DNA from 3 places in the Sporosarcina sp. FSL K6-1508 genome. Region 2 is predicted to be linked to each of the others. Evidence: riboswitches for the same ligand, from Rfam matches in the RefSeq annotation. Region 2 holds a riboswitch; each other region holds the start of a gene.
The links. A riboswitch is a leader RNA that binds a small molecule or an ion and turns the genes downstream of it on or off. The one in region 2 is predicted to bind S-adenosylmethionine.

Region 1: it holds a riboswitch for S-adenosylmethionine, as region 2 does, so the genes downstream of both, cysC (adenylyl-sulfate kinase) here and MKZ11_RS07210 (bifunctional homocysteine S-methyltransferase/methylenetetrahydrofolate reductase) in region 2, are expected to answer to the same signal.
Region 3: it holds a riboswitch for S-adenosylmethionine, as region 2 does, so the genes downstream of both, MKZ11_RS02460 (O-acetylhomoserine aminocarboxypropyltransferase/cysteine synthase family protein) here and MKZ11_RS07210 (bifunctional homocysteine S-methyltransferase/methylenetetrahydrofolate reductase) in region 2, are expected to answer to the same signal.

Annotation. Positions count from the first base shown of each region.
Region 1 is NZ_JBBOXF010000001.1:3,528,437-3,531,699, reverse strand. Features, by position in the region: gene MKZ11_RS17865 (TraB/GumN family protein) at 1-130, shown strand, start outside; gene MKZ11_RS17860 (DMT family transporter) at 190-1,092, shown strand; SAM riboswitch class I at 1,268-1,368, shown strand; gene cysC (adenylyl-sulfate kinase) at 1,615-2,226, shown strand; gene MKZ11_RS17850 (phosphoadenylyl-sulfate reductase) at 2,454-3,167, shown strand; gene sat (sulfate adenylyltransferase) at 3,182-3,263, shown strand, end outside.
Region 2 is NZ_JBBOXF010000001.1:1,466,137-1,469,399, reverse strand. Features, by position in the region: gene metE (5-methyltetrahydropteroyltriglutamate--homocysteine S-methyltransferase) at 1-192, opposite strand, end outside; gene MKZ11_RS07210 (bifunctional homocysteine S-methyltransferase/methylenetetrahydrofolate reductase) at 236-2,110, opposite strand; SAM riboswitch class I at 2,282-2,388, opposite strand.
Region 3 is NZ_JBBOXF010000001.1:565,317-568,579, forward strand. Features, by position in the region: gene MKZ11_RS02455 (alpha/beta fold hydrolase) at 1-602, opposite strand, end outside; gene MKZ11_RS02460 (O-acetylhomoserine aminocarboxypropyltransferase/cysteine synthase family protein) at 607-1,896, opposite strand; SAM riboswitch class I at 2,022-2,137, opposite strand; gene MKZ11_RS02465 (glycerol-3-phosphate acyltransferase) at 2,281-2,907, shown strand; gene MKZ11_RS02470 (aspartate aminotransferase family protein) at 2,968-3,263, opposite strand, start outside.

The DNA of each region.
Region 1 (3,263 bases), 2.1 Mb from region 2:
TAAAGGTTTTTGGGCTAATAAAGTGACACGAGTCTTGCTGGTTATCGTTCTGACTAACTTGGGGGGGACACTGGGGACATTCCTAGGGGGAGCCGACGTCATCCGTGTATTCTTTGAAAACTTAAAGTGAAATCAATTGTTAAGCATTTTCATATAAATGATTTATAGTCATAATGGGGTGGGGGCTGGATGAATCGAATCATTTTTAGTTTGTTAGTGATTTTGACGACTGGATTAATGGGTTCTTCTTTTACAATAGGGAAGTTAGGGTTAGCCTATTCATCTCCTCTCCTATTAGTCGCTATGCGTTTTACGCTTGCAGGGCTTATTATGGCTACGATCGTTAAAATCTTAAACAAGCGACATCCGGTAAAGGTAATCGATTGGGTGTGGCTTGTTCTAATTGGACTTTTTCAAACGGCTTTTGTGATGGGCTGTATATTCATGGCACTACGTACGATCACTTCTGGAGAGACGTCTATCCTAACATTTATGAATCCTTTACTCGTCGTAGTTTTTGGAACGCTTTTTTTAAAATCCCGTTACCGTATTCAGCAATGGATAGGTGTACTGCTAGGTTTTATCGGGGTTTTTCTCACGTTGGGTTCACATCTTGACTTTAGAATCGGTACCATATTAGGGGTTTTGTCGGCAGTTTCATGGGCGATTGCTACGCTTTTGATAAAAATACATGGTTTTAAATTTGATACATATGTAATGACAGCCTATCAAATGCTTTTTGGCGGATTAATTCTCTTTCTGGGAAGTTTACTATTGGAAGAGTCTTTTTTCAGAATGACTACTCAATCCATCCTGATTTTGTTATGGCTTACCATTGCGGCCTCAATTATTCAGTTTTCTGTTTGGTTTTATCTTCTTCAGAGAGGAAATCAAGAACGAACGAGTGCATTCCTTTTTTTAGCGCCATTCTTCGGTGTACTAACAGGATGGTGTTTGCTCCATGAAAGACTAACCTGGTCTACTCTTTTTGGTGGATTACTAATCTTTAAAGGAATATTTCTTGTTAATTGGAAAAATGATTGTGAAAAGGAAATGGAGAAAACTAATGAGAGCAATGGAAGGAGAAGTTAGAGTTGAACTATAAGTTTTCAAGAACGCCGAAAAGTAGTTTAACGTGCCTTTTTGTTTATGTGCGAGACATTAGTGTTTAAACCCTACTAAACTGATGTGAATAAAATTAAAAACTGATAAATCATTGACTTTGGAATTTCGATGATGTAATATTGATCTCAACTTCATAGTGTATTTCTTATCAAGAGAGGTTGAGGGACTGGCCCGAAGAAGCCTCGGCAACAGACTGTTTTGTACTGTGCCAATTCCAGTAAGCGAAAGTTTAGCAGATAAGAAGAGATAGTTATTCGATATCATCAACCTCTTCTTGCCCTAATTGAAGAGGCTTTTTTATTGTTTAGCGTATGGTGAAATCTCATTTTTCTTTTTCTGGTCTCCAGCGCTATTCTTGTTTTTACCAATTAAATATATGCTAATTAGTCAACTAAAGGCATCTTTCTAATCGATTTTTCGAATCGACTAAAAAGATGTTTTTTGTATTTGAAAATTGATTCAGAGCAAATGAATTTAGGAGGAGAAAAAATGACAAAAGCTAAAAATATCGTATGGCATGAATCAGAGGTTACGAAAAGGGATCGCCAAGAAGCAAAAGGTCATAAAAGTGCAATTCTTTGGTTTACAGGATTATCGGGTTCCGGAAAATCGACGATTTCAGCGGCGTTAGAAACAGCTTTACATTCAAAGGGTGTTCACACTTATCGACTAGATGGAGATAACGTCAGACACGGTTTAAATAAGAATCTTGGGTTTAGTCCAGATGATCGATCCGAAAATATTCGCAGAATTGGTGAAGTTGCAAAACTAATGGTTGATGCTGGCCTGTTCACATTGACCGCATTCATTTCCCCTTACCAAGAAGATCGTGATCAAGTGCGGGAAATTGTCGATGCTGATGAATTCATTGAAGTATATGTAAAGGCCAGTTTAGAAACCTGCGAAGAACGCGATCCAAAGGGATTGTACAAAAAAGCAAGATTGGGTGAAATTAAAGACTTTACAGGAATTGATGCTCCTTATGAAGAACCTGTTAATGCGGAAATATCCATCGATACCAATCAGTTAAGTATTGAAGAATCGGTCGAAGTCATCATTTCTTATTTAAAAGAAAATAACTATATCAAAAAAAGTCAATAATCACGTAACATTCTAGTTCACTTGGAATAGAATGACTTAAAACCTACTTGACACATAGGAATAATAAAGTTAGTATAAACGCTAATCACTAGCCGACTGGAAACCCAGAAGCTGATGGACAATTGGGTATATGGGAACAATGCGCTGACTAAAAAATTAGAGGCGACTTTAATCAGTAGGAGATTAAAGTCGTCTTTTTATAAAAGATAGGAAGGAGAGTTAATTTGGTGAAGAAAACGTACGATTCCTGGATTGAGTCTGAAGATGTTTTTTTACTTGACGACGAAGCGAAGGGTGCGCTAAACGTCTTGCGATGGGCTTATAAAGAATATGACGATGAACTTGTTTATGCGTGCAGCTTCGGGGTTGAAGGGATTGTAATGATTGACTTAATCTCGCAAATAAAATCAACCGCTAAAGTGGTATTTCTAGATACAGGACTTCATTTTAAAGAAACCTATGCCCTAATTGATAAAGTCAAACAACTCTATCCTCAGTTGAAAATTGAATTGAAAAAGCCGATTTTAACGGTTGAAGAACAAGCTGATGAGTATGGCGCTGAACTTTGGGCGAGACAGCCGGATCAGTGTTGTCATATGAGGAAAGTAATTCCGCTTCGGGAAACACTAAGTAATGCGACTGCTTGGCTGTCCGGATTAAGACGTGAACAATCACCATCTAGAAGTCTGACAAACTTCGTGAATAAGGATGAAACATTTCAATCAGTTAAAATTTGCCCGCTAATTCATTGGTCGTGGACGGATATTTGGGATTATGTTGATAAACATGAACTGCCCTATAATCCACTTCATGATCAAGGCTATCCGAGTATCGGCTGTGCACCCTGTACAATACAAGGCGATACTACGACAGGGTCAAGGTCAGGCCGCTGGGCAAATCAAACGAAAACAGAGTGTGGATTGCATAAAAAGTTAACTTAAATGGAGGAATTTACATGAGCTTGAGTCAACCGCATGGCGGCATATTAATTAATCGCTGGAATCCAGATTTTCAATTCGAAGGGTTTACCAAAACAG
Region 2 (3,263 bases):
ATCTCCAACCGGAATAAGATCAATACCGAATTCTTTTTGCTTTCGAAGGCTATCTAAACGTAGTTCTTGCGTTATTTTTAAAAGTTCTTCTTCTGAAATTGCTCCATTCCAGAAGCTTTCCAATGCCCTTTTCCATTCACGTTTTCCACCAATTCTTGGGTACCCGTTATTTGAACTTTGTACTTTTACCATCGTATGTTATCCCCTTTATTTTTTATTTTTTATTTTCCATATTTTAATAGACGATACTTTCGGTTTGAATCACCTCCCTTGCAACAACGGCGTCCACTCTGCTGTGTATATACTCCGTTAAATTCACAGTCATGTCGTAACGCATAAAGGGTGTTATTAAATAGATGCCATGAAAATGCTCAAGTGCCACATCGATCAATTCCCTAGAAACTTCTAACCCTTCTCTCGTAGACTGTTCACGATTCCCGTTAGATAATGCCATTCTTGCTCGTACTTGTTCTGTCAACTTAATGCCTGGTACCTCGTTGTGCAGAAATTCGGCGTTTTGCGACGAGGTCAACGGCATAATTCCGATGTATGTCGGTGTCTCAATATGTTTTGTTGCCTCGTAAACTTCTATAATTCTTTCCTTGCTATAGATTGGCTGGGTAATAAAATAATCGGCTCCAGCTTCTATTTTTTTCTCTAATCTCTCAACGGCGCGATCTAAATGGCGAACATTCGGATTAAAGGCCGCTGCCACAGTAAATGACGTTTTCTGTTGCAATGACTTTCCTGACTTTGAAATGCCTCCGTTAAATTGCTTGATAAGTTGAATCAATTCAAAGGATGTCACATCGAAAACAGATGTTGCACCGGGAAAATCGCCTATTTTTGTAGGATCTCCCGTAATTGCCAATAACTCAGTGATACCTAATGTGTGTAATCCCATGAGGTGTGACTGCAAGCCAATCAGATTCCGATCCCGGCATGTCACATGAACAAGGGGTGTGGCCCCAATCTTTTGTTTAACAAGCGATGCCATTGAAGCATTGCAAATTCTTGGGGTCGCCAAGGAATTATCAGCCAATGTGATAGCGTCTACACCTGCATCCTTTAACGCCTGGGCCCCTTCGAAGAATTTAGTCGTATTTAAATGTTTGGGCGCATCAAGTTCAACAATTATCGAATGTCTTTTTTTCACTGTTTCAAGCAATGTTGGTGTTTGCATTCCATTCGTCTTAGACTCCGTAGCCTCTATTTTTGCTTCCTTCTTTTTAACAAGCTTTTCTATAATCGGCTTTCGATTTGGAAGTCCTTTCACTAATGCTTGAATATGTTCTGGCGTTGTCCCGCAACATCCGCCAATTAAACTGACCCCCTCCTTCCTAAAATTCAATGCAAATTTCTCGAAATAGTCAGGTTCATTTTCGTAAAATAATTTACCGTCCTTATATCCTGGATAACTGGCATTCGGATACACCGATAACAGGGCACGCTTCATCACTGGGACAGTTTCTAAAGATTTCAACATATGGTGTGGACCAAGTCGGCAGTTGATGCCGACTATATCAGCGCCTAGATCTTCTAATTGTTGCAATGCGTCCGCAAGCTCCAAGCCATTTTGTAGTACGCCGGCTTCATGCATCGAAACGTTTGTAATGATTGGAAGATCTGTCTCCTCACGTGCTATTTTGAGTACAGTTGTTAATTCATCAAAATCGTAATAGGTTTCTAAAAGTAGTCCATCTACCCCTTCAAGTAGCAGGCAATACAATTGTTCTCTGAAACTGCGCTTGATTTCATCCTTTGTTCCGATAGATGTTCGGGAACCATGAATCCCCCCGATAGTTCCAAGGATGAATGTATTCTCGCCGGCAGCTTTTTTTGCAATTTGGACAGCTGCTTTATTTATTTTTTTTACGCTGTCCTCTAAACCGTGACGTGCTAACTTTATATAATTGGCACCATAGGTGTTTGTTTGTATAATGTCAGCACCCGCCTCAATATATGCCTGATGGATGTGAAGCACCTGATCGGGATGCGTCAAGTTCAGTTCTTCAAAACACAGATCCACCCCATGTGAGTAAAGAAGGGTTCCCATTGCCCCATCACCAATTAAAATGCGTTCTTTCATGGTATCCAGTAATTTCGACAACTATATTTTCTCCTTTCTTTTTCCCACTGCCACAAATATTGTTTTGAAAATCCGTTTTAAAACACCTTCATTTTGAAATTATGTTACTTATTGGAAGAATTTATAAAAACAAAAAAGAGTCTCTTCCTGTATTTAATAAAGGAAGTAGACTCTAAATTTGAATAAGTCTTCTCCTCATCTACCAAGCCGCATTTCCGGCTTGCTGGAATTAGCACCGTGCCAAAATGGCGGTTGCTGAGGTGTCATCGGGCCAGTCCCTATACCTCTCTAGATAAGAAAAACTATTAAGTTGGATTTGTTTACTTATGTTATTACAGACTTTACCTCATTGTTGGAAAATTAGCAACACCTTTTTAAAAAAACATTATATATATTGAAAAAATGAATACAGCATATGCGCTTTACAAGGGTTTTTGGGAGGCCACTGAAAAAGACCCCAATACTTGTAGTGAAATGGAATTCCCACCAATACGGCTTCGACGCCTTGTGGATGGCCTCTATGTGAGAAAGCGCATTTCGTTTTCGGGGATAAGACCTACAACCTGGAGTGCCATAAATCGATCGAATGTGATCAACGAATGTCCCAATACATGAGGAATGGATTAGATATCCTGCTAATATCGCTTCGGCGCTTTGTAGATGCCTCCCGCGATAAGCCGGAAAGGAGAGCACTTGGGAGGGATTGAACTGCATCCCTCCTCAGTCTTATCGCTCCGGCTACCACGAAGTCGCGCCTTCGCTGGATGGTCGATGTGAGAGAGCGCATTTCATTAGCTGTGATGAAATCTGCAATCTGGAGTGTGTCTTTCTTGACTCTAATTCTATATGTTGAACTATTGAATCCGGTGTATAAACTGAGCGAAGGCGCCTTAACAGGGGTAGCCGAAGCCATAAGACTGGCGGCGAAGCTGCTTGGCTTATGGCGGGAGGCATCCCCTAGCGCCGTAGCGGTTCAGTGGAATTCTTTATTTCAATTTATATAGTATCAACTACTACTCACATTATAATCTCGGCATATACATCTCAAAATCACATTTCTCTCGATGATGAACACCCTAGCGCAGGCGCGGCAAAGGGGTCGCCGAAGCCGTAAGACTGGATGCAAAGCGCTAATCCAGGCTTACGGCGAAAGGCACCCCCAAAGCGCCAAGCG
Region 3 (3,263 bases), 900 kb from region 2:
GCTCGAATTAAAGGATAAAAACTCTCCATGTCGCTTCTGCCATTTTCAAACGGATATAGCATGCTGCCAATGTTAGTCGATTGCGGTGTCGTTGCCATCGGAAAAAGAATATCCATATCTTCCGGATATAAAATTCCCCATTCAAGTACACGCATTCCACCGAGCGAACCGCCAATGATCGCCCGCAATCGGTTGACGCCCAGTACCGTCAACGCTTTCCGTTCGGCATGCACCATATCACGGATTGTCACTTCGGGAAACAAGTTTCTATACAGTTCTCCTGTAGTCGGATTAACTGACAAAGGTCCTGTCGATCCGTCGCTTCCGCCAAGAGCATTAAAAGAGATGACAGAAAATTCATTTGTATCGATACTTTTTCCTTGGCCGACAAGACCACTCCACCAGCCCGGGCATTCATCCGTTCCAACTGTCGCGTGACTTCCTGTCAAGGCATGACAAACAAGTACATGGGGTGCATCTAGCCTACCCGTTCTTTCATAAGCAAGCTGTACATTTACCAAGATGATGCCAGATTCCAATACCAGATGCCCGATTTCCACTATTCCCGTCTCCACGATTGTCACGCCCTTTCTTGTCGCCAAAAAATCACACTGTTACTGGTACCGCTAGTTCAATCGCTTGTGCAAGGTCTGCAATGATATCTTCCACTGATTCAAGACCAACCGATAGCCTGATTAATTCTTCAGTCACGCCTGACTTTTCCAAGTCCTCTGGTCCAAGCTGCTGATGCGTCGTTGAAGCAGGATGTATAATCAGTGATTTTGCATCTCCGACGTTCGCAACATGCGACCATATTTTGACGTTATCTATTACGTTTCGACCAGCTTCACGTCCACCTTTTATACCAAATACAATAATGGAACCGAAGCCGTTTTTCAAGTACTTTTTCGCAAGGTCATAAGATGGATGATCTTCATTGCCAGTGTATGTTACCCATTCAACAGACGGGTGTTGTTTCAGAAACTCTGCTACTTTGATGGCATTTTCATTATGTCTCGTCACACGCAGATGCAGTGTCTCAAGTCCTTGAAGGAAGTTGAATGCACTGTCCGGGTCTAAGCAAGGCCCAAAGTCACGCAATAGTTGAACGCGCAGTTTAGTGGCAAAGGCCGCGCCTGCTGTATCAATTCCGTAACGAAGACCATGGTATGACGCATCCGGCTCAGTGAAGCCCGGGAACCTTCCTTGTGTCCAATCGAATGTACCCGCATCAACAGCTACTCCACCAATCGTTGTACCGTGTCCACCAATCCATTTTGTAGCAGAGTGAATGACCACATCTGCACCAAACTCAATCGGATTCGAACCATAAGGCGATGCAAACGTACTATCTATGAGAAGTGGAACACCTTGTTCATGCGCAATGTCCGCAACCGCTTCAATATCCAAGACATGAAGACTTGGGTTACCGATTGTTTCTGCGAATATTGCTTTTGTTTTATCTGTAATTGCTGTGCGGAAGTTTTCAGGATCTGTTGCATCGACGAATTTCACATTGATGCCGTAACGTGGAAGTGTGGCGGCGAATAGATTATACGTACCGCCGTACAAGTTGCTTGCTGCAACAATTTCATCGCCTGCACCTGCAACGTTCAAGATGGAGAATGCGATTGCCGCCATGCCGGATGAGAATGCAACTGCCGCCGTGCCGCCTTCAAGAAGTGCAATACGCTCTTCAAAAACTGCAACGGTTGGATTTGTGATTCGCGTATAGATATTGCCTGCTTCTTGCAATGCAAATAATTTTTGAGCATGTTCTGTATCCCGGAATACGAAAGATGAGGTTCTGTGAATTGGAACTGCGCGTGAACCTGTTACAGGGTCCGGTTTTTGTCCGCCATGCAGAAGAAGTGTTTCGGGTTGAAGTTTTGTCATCGTCATTACCTCCAGAGTTTTTTTAGATGGATGTGATTGTGATGTGCGGAGGCGTTGGGGGTATTTTCGGAATAAAAAATAACCCCCTTCGCTTAAGAAGAGGGTTACGCTTTCGCTTATTCCTCCCCTTATCTTTCAGACCGTTCACACGAATCTGTAGGAAGTAGCACCTTTGCAAGTTGGTCGCTTGCTGGTTGCCGGGCATCGCAGGGCCTATTCCCTCCGCCGCTCTTGATAAGAGTTTGTGATATTCAGTTTTCCATCTTGTGACATAGTATAGTAGATGTTCCAATACTATGTCAAGCGTTTATTGAATAATATTTCTGAACCTTGTGTTTACCTCGAATGTTATAATGAATCTATCGTTATTTTGGAGGAATGAGTATGTGGTTATGGATTGTAGGTGTGCTGATCTTTGGCTATTCTATCGGTTGCCTGCATGGATCGGGCGTTGCACAGAAAATTTCGGGCATTAATCTGAAAGAAACCGGTGTGAAAAATGCCGGTGCTTCAAATGCGACCATAGTTCTTGGAAAGAAATTTGGTGCACTTGTTGCAGCTATCGACATTGGAAAAGGTGCAGTAGCTGTCCTATTTGTGCAATACTTCGCAGAAAACGCGGAACTTCCAGGAGACATTATAGCTTTACTTTTATTCCTCGCAGGTGCTGCAGCTGTGATCGGACACAATTTCCCGTTTTATATGAATTTCAACGGTGGAAAAGGAACTGCGACAGTGATTGGCGTACTACTTGCCATCGACTGGAAAATTGGACTTATTGGATTCTTACTGTTTGTTATCGTTGCACTGGTTACAGATTTCCTCGTCTTTGGTGTGCTCATGCTTTATGCGACACTTATAGCGATGGCGGTATGGGCAGACGGATACTGGCCAGTTGTGATAGCAGCTTTGTTATTTTTCACCGCCATTTGGAAACATATAGAGAATTTCCAGCGGATGAAAGAGCGTAGTGAGAAGCGCATTTCAGCGGTGTTTAAAAAGAAAAAATAAAAAACTGAGGACTCCTATTAGGAACTCCTCAGTTTTTATTTTAAAAGAGTTAACCTTGGTTCATTCGTTTTCTTTAAATACTTTTTTTATGATTGTAATAATGAAGTCTACATCTTCATCGGTACAAGACAGAGGCGGGCTCAGCGCTAGAATATTATTAAAGCCTGCAACTGTATCACCGTTTCTCCCGATGATAAGGCCATTCGCCTTACATTCTCCAATAATCTTCGCGACACGGGCATTGGAAGCAGGCTCTTTCGTTTCCTTGTCCTCAACGAGTTCGATCCCTAAGAGGAATCCAAGACCACGGATATCACCAACAAACGGATGATTTTTTAAGCTTGCCAGCTCTTTCA